DNA from 2 places in the Staphylococcus condimenti genome. Region 2 is predicted to be linked to the other one. Evidence: predicted binding sites of a transcription regulator. Region 2 holds the regulator's gene; the other holds the start of a gene.
The links. The regulator NrdR, encoded in region 2, represses ribonucleotide reductase genes. The targets are predictions, from matches to a motif close to AACACNATATATNGTGTT.

Region 1 (3,435 bases), 950 kb from region 2:
TTGCAATTGCGTTTGTGCAATTGTATTTAACATTTCACGTGCATCTTTTTTATGTTTTAAAATATTAGGATTTTTAACCATATCATCATAATATTTATCTAAATCAATATCATCTAACGTCACACCATATTCGTTATAAACAGTATGTGGTGCAAACATATAAAAGTCTTCGCCGTTCTTAGCAAGTTCAAAGAATTTAGCAGGTACAATTAAGCCTGTTGAGATTGTTGATAAACGGATATCTTCATCAGCGTTAACCTTTTTAGTATCTAAAAATTCTTCAACATCATAATGGAAAATATTCAAATATACTGCGCCAGCGCCAGGTCTTTGACCAAGTTGATCGGCATAACTGAATCCGCCTTCTAACGACTTAGCTACAGGTAAAACACCTTTAGCAACGCCTTTGATACCTTTAATTGCTTCACCGCGTGCACGAAGTTTAGATAAGTTGATTGCTACACCGCCACCGATTTTACTTAATTGTTTTGCTGTTGAATCAATAAAGTTGATTGAATTCAAGCTGTCATCTACTTCTAATAAGAAACATGACACTAGTTCACCGCGGCGGGCACGACCAGCATTTAAAAATGTTGGAGTAGCAGGTTGGTATCTTTGCTCAATCATTGATGAAATAAATTGGCGTGCTTGTTCTTTATCCCCATCAGCTAAATATAGTGACACGATAGTCACATGTTGAGGATAATCTTCTAAATATTGCTTTTTATCATTTGTTTTAAGTGCATAGTCTTTGAAAAATTTACTTGCAGACATATAACTGGCAAATTTGAAAGGAATACTACGTGCAAAATCTGTTAACTCTTTTAAGTCTTCTTCGCTGTATTGCGCAAATACGTCTACATAGAAATCATTATCGACAAGATAGTGCAAACGTTCAATTTCACTATCGAAATAAATAGTGTGATCTTTAATCTCTTCAAGATAAACTGCTAACGCTTCTTGGTCTTTTTCTAAACTGAAAAAGCCATCTTCTTTACGCTTTGTTACCTCATTATTTAATTCAATATGATTATATTGCTTTTCGTTCATTGTCTTCATAAAAATGCCCCACCTTATCTTTAAACTCTTCAACGTCTTTTTTTGTTCCTTGTACTTCAAATTTCATTAAAAGCGGCACCATATAATCTTTAGATATTGTATCGCTGGCCTTCGCAAAATTTTGTCCCCAATTGCGATTACCGCTTCCAACTACTCCTCTAATCATTGTGCCGTTATGCTGTAAGAATGTCTGCACAACATCTGGTACTTCTCCAAAACCAATGGTACTAGTGACCAATATATAGGGTTCATCTATGCGTACTTCCGCACAGTTATCATTTGTAATTTCTAAGGTGTCTTCAAATCCTGATCTTGCGATAAAGCGTCTTACGTTTCCTGTGAATGAGAAATAAACTACCTTCATTGAATCACCCGCTTTCTTAAAAAGAACGCGCCATTCTTCATCTCCATAGATTAGGCAGAAGCCATAAATAAAAAACATGACAAGCTGTCTGATTACTATTGTTGTTTCATGAATGAGACCTTGTGCCTGTTGCATGTTTGCAATTTATTACGATATTAGAATGCACTTTCTTATAACACTACATATTGTGGTTACTTAATTTATGGGTTACACTTGCTTGATTGTATATCTTATAATTTCTTCTGTTCTAAATTGAACGCAATTACAAGAATACCAATGCGTATTAACTGCTTTCAACCATTAATTACTCTTTAATCATGAATTAATCTCTTAAACATTACTTTGTACTTTCAAAATAATGAGGTGTGAAATTGCTTTAAAATAGTTAATTTTAATTTTAGCAATTTCCAACTCGACCACAACATATAGTGTTAACTTTCGTTCTTCAATACTATATTATGTGATTCATTATACCTAACCCACTTTGTAATTTCAAAGAGAATCACTGTGCAAAAATTTATTTTAAATTGTCATAATCGATGTAATAAGCGTCACATCTATCGTTAACGAACAAAACTTTTTTAAAAAACGTGCTTAAAATAAATAATTGTAGTTTTACCCTTGATTTTTTTAAAAATTATGCACTTCTTGAAAAATCAAGGGTCTTCGAAATGCTGGCCTGTTAAGCTTGATGCAACTCTTTCAATATCTATAAATATTTACAAATTATATAGAACGCAAATCATCCTGAATTGCAGAACGTATGTTCGATTAAATTATATCGATTCTCAGAAAGATTTGCAAGGTCTTATAGCCACGTTAATTTGAATTATGCTAAGATGATATACGTTAAGTTTTGGAGAAAGTAGAGGCGAAAATATGGACCCAAAAATAAAAGGCATCATTGCAATCCTCATTTCAGCAATCGGTTTTAGTTTTATGTCGCTATTTTTCAGACTTTCAGGAGATTTGCCTGTTTTTCAGAAATCTTTAGCACGTAACTTAGTTACGACGTTGATTCCTTTATATTTCTTATATAAATATAAACAGCCCATGTTTGGTAAATTGAGCAGCCAACCCTTGTTGATTACCCGTTCTACTCTTGGCTTAGTCGGTGTCTTATTAAATATTTATGCTATTGATCATATGTTGTTGAGTGATGCCGATACTTTAATGAAATTAAATCCATTCTGGACAATTTTATTAAGTTTAGTTTTTTTACATGAGAAAGTACGTAAATATCAAATTACTGCTATGATAATAGCAATTATCGGGATGTTATTTGTAGTACAACCTCAATTCTCATCAGCAATGATACCTGCAATCGGTGGTTTGTTCTCTGGAATTTTTGCTGCCGCTGCTTATACATGCGTACGCGCCTTAAGTAGTCGTGAAGCACCTTATACAATTGTGTTTTATTTTTCATTCTTTTCGATTATTGCTTTAATTCCGTTTGTAATATTCACATACGAACCCATGTCAAGCATGCAAATTGTATATTTAATTGGTGCAGGCTTATCAGCAGCTGTTGGTCAAATCGGTATTACACTTGCTTATAGTTACGCTCCTGCTCGTGATATTTCAATATTCACGTATGCATCTATTATTTTTACTGCTATTATGGGAATTGTCATTTTTGGAGAATCTCCAGATTTATATGCAACACTTGGATACGTTATTATTATCAGTGCAAGCTATTATATGTTTGAAAAAGCACGTCGACAAAGCAAAACTAAACTTGCGCGTACACATAAAGGAGAGAATTAAAAATGTCTAATGAAGGACGTAAAAAAGAAGAACTAGAAGATATTACGTTATTAGGGAATCAAAATAATACGTATAACTTTGATTATAGACCTGATGTCTTAGAAACATTTGACAACAAACATCAAGGAAGAGATTATTTTGTAAAATTCAATTGTCCTGAGTTCACATCACTTTGCCCTATTACTGGACAACCTGATTTTGCAACAATTTATATTTCCTATATACCAAATGTAAAAATGGTAGAA
Region 2 (3,435 bases):
ATTCGTATCGATGGTCATGATATTAAATTAGTTTCAGACCGTAATCCGGAAAACTTACCTTGGAAAGATTTAGATATCGATATTGTCATAGAAGCTACAGGAAAATTCAACCACGGCGATAAAGCAATTGCACATATCAATGCTGGCGCTAAAAAAGTATTATTGACTGGACCATCAAAAGGCGGTCATGTTCAAATGGTTGTTAAAGGCGTAAATGATGACAGCCTAGATGTTGAAGAGTATGACATTTTCAGTAATGCTTCATGTACTACAAACTGTATCGGTCCAGTTGCAAAAGTATTGAATGATAACTTTGGAATCGAAAATGGTTTGATGACAACTGTACATGCAATTACAAATGATCAAAAAAACATTGACAATCCTCATAAAGATTTACGTCGTGCACGTTCATGCAACGAAAGCATTATTCCTACTTCAACAGGTGCTGCTAAAGCGCTTAAAGAAGTTTTACCGGAATTAGAAGGTAAATTGCATGGTATGGCATTACGTGTACCGACTAAAAACGTTTCATTAGTAGATTTAGTTGTAGATTTGAAAAAAGATGTTACAGCAGAAGAAGTTAATAAAGCTTTTGAAGATGCTGATTTAGATGGTGTTTTAGCTGTTTCAGATGAACCGTTAGTTTCAGTAGACTTTAATACAAACCCTAATTCTGCAATTGTTGATTCAATGTCAACAATGGTTATGGATGATAAAAAAGTAAAAGTTATCGCATGGTATGATAATGAATGGGGTTATTCAAACCGTGTTGTTGATATTGCAGTGCAAATCGGCGAATTATTAAATACTAAAGAAAAAGCAACAGCTTAATTGCGAGTTAATTTCATAAATTTTCACCAGCTGATTGGAAGTAGGGCTCCAATCAGCTGGTTTTTTAGTGCAATCAATCATAAATGTTTCGCTTTCTTTTGTGTGAAGAAAGATTATAGTATAATAGGCATAATTAATATGAGAGGTGAAAATGAATGAAATGCCCTAAATGTAATTCAACACATTCTCGTGTAGTTGATTCCAGACATGCAGATGAAGTTAATGCAATCCGTAGACGACGAGAATGTGAAAATTGCGGCACACGTTTTACAACATTTGAACATATAGAAATGAGCCCGCTGATTGTTGTCAAAAAAGATGGCACACGCGAGCAATTCTTAAGAGATAAGATTTTAAACGGGCTAGTTCGTTCATGTGAAAAACGTCCAGTCGGTTATCAGCAACTTGAAGATATTACCAATAAAGTAGAATGGCGTTTGCGAGATGAAGGCCAAGCAGAAGTATCTTCTAGAGAAATAGGAGAACATGTAATGAATTTATTGATGCATGTCGATCAAGTTTCGTATGTCCGTTTCGCCTCAGTTTATAAGGAATTTAAAGATGTTGATCAGTTACTCGAATCTATGCAAGGTATATTGCAAGAAAAGAACAAACGGAGTGACAATTAATCATGTTTAGTCAAGATGATTTCGGTATTCGACCGCAAGATCCGTTCAATGTACTTCAACCTGATAAATTATCTGAAACGCAGTTAGAAGTATTGAATCGATTGATGACACCCTTAATCGGAACACAAGCTGTTGGTATATACCACTACTTATCACAATTTGCGAATTTAGATTCTAATCAATCAATAAGCCATTATGTCATTATGAGCGAACTGAAAATCAATTTAGGAGATTTTCGTGAAGAAATGAACCTGCTAGAAGCAATCGGGTTAATTAAAACTTTCGTCAAACACGGTAAAGAAAACTCTCATTTTGTATACGAATTGATTCAGCCGCCTACACCTAAGCAGTTTTTTAATGATCCGATGCTTTCAGTCTATCTTTATAAAGAAGTGGACAAAAACCGCTTTCATCAATTGAGACGATATTTTGAACAACAACAAATGAATTTAAGCGACTATCAAGAAGTAACACGAAATTTCATTGATGTTTTTAAAGTACCTAACCAAGCTTTTGATGATGTTCAAAAAAATAATATTAAACAAACTGCTTCATACAAAGGTATCAATCTAGACAGAGTTCAATTTGATTTTGAGACGCTATATCAATTATTAAGCAACCACTTTGTCAGTTCAGAAATCGTTGAAGAACAAGCCAAGGGTCTTATTACTCAACTTGCTGTTTTATATGGCATCACTCCAGAAGGAATGAAGGGATTGATTTTAAAATCTTTAACGAGCGGCCAGCGTATTTCTTATGAAGAATTAAGAAAACAAGCACGTTCTTTCTATGCAATTGAACATGAAAATCAATTACCGTCATTAGAGTCTAAAGTTGAATTGCAGTCTACTAATACACAAAAACAAGAAGTTGTTGAATTAACCAAAGCTCCGCAAACGCCAGAAGAGTTTGAGAGCTGGTTTGAATTAATGGACACAACAAGTCCAATTGATATGTTAGCAAGTTGGTCTAAATCTGAGCCTACATTGAAACAAAAGTATATGGTTGAAGATTTGATGGTACGTGAACAATTACCTTTTGGGGTTATCAACATGCTGCTTCAATATGTCATGTTAAATAATGATATGCAATTACCAAAGTCATATATTCAAGAAATTGCTTCTAATTGGAAAAAGAAAGAATTGGCATCTGCTGAACAAGCATATCATCACGTAAAAGAAATGAAAAAAGCTGAAAAACAACGTAAAGCGAAACAAAACAATAGTCAGCGTAACTTTAAAAATTATGGTCAGCAAGTGGTATCAAAAGAAATCACGCCAGAGTGGTTGATTAGAGGAGATCATAAAAAAAGACGCGGCAAAAAAAACGAAACGCAATCTGATTCTGATGATCAAAGCTTAGCTCAAGATAGAGCGAACTTTTTAAAACATTTAAATGAAACATGGAAGGAGGATGACGAATGAAGCGGTTCAGTAATATAATGCAGACATCTCCTGATTTTCAAAAAAGGTTTGAAAAAATCAAGAAAGATGTCATTAATGATCCAGATGTAAAACAATTTTTAGAAACGCATCAATCAGAGTTAACGAATCGAATGATTGATGAGGATCTGAATATTTTACAAGAATATAAAGACCAGCAAAAACACTATGATGGTCATGATTTTGCAGACTGTCCGAATTTTGTAAAAGGTCATGTACCTGAACTTTATATTGAAAACGGTCGTATTAAAATCAAATATTTACCGTGTCCATGCAAGATCAAACATGATGAAGAACAAAGAGAAGCACATCTTATTACTTCACATCATATGCAAAGAGATACATTGAATGCTAAATTAAAAGATATTTATATGGATAAGCGGGATAGATTGAATGTTGCAATGGTAGCTGATAAGTTTTGTAAAGATGTGATTGCAGAAAAAGAAAATGTGAAGGGATTATATCTTTATGGTTCATTTGGTACAGGCAAGTCTTTTATTTTAGGTGCTATTGCCAATCAATTGAAATCAAAA

Region 1: the regulator NrdR is predicted to act here: its motif matches at 1,598-1,615, upstream of nrdI (class Ib ribonucleoside-diphosphate reductase assembly flavoprotein NrdI).

The regions. Positions count from the first base shown of each region.
Region 1 is NZ_CP015114.1:1,142,577-1,146,011, forward strand. It holds gene nrdE (class 1b ribonucleoside-diphosphate reductase subunit alpha) at 1-1,059, opposite strand, end outside; gene nrdI (class Ib ribonucleoside-diphosphate reductase assembly flavoprotein NrdI) at 1,031-1,423, opposite strand; gene A4G25_RS05790 (DMT family transporter) at 2,303-3,190, shown strand; gene queF (preQ(1) synthase) at 3,193-3,435, shown strand, end outside.
Region 2 is NZ_CP015114.1:190,573-194,007, forward strand. It holds gene A4G25_RS01035 (glyceraldehyde-3-phosphate dehydrogenase) at 1-831, shown strand, start outside; gene nrdR (transcriptional regulator NrdR) at 987-1,460, shown strand; gene A4G25_RS01045 (replicative helicase loading/DNA remodeling protein DnaB) at 1,463-2,884, shown strand; gene dnaI (primosomal protein DnaI) at 2,881-3,435, shown strand, end outside.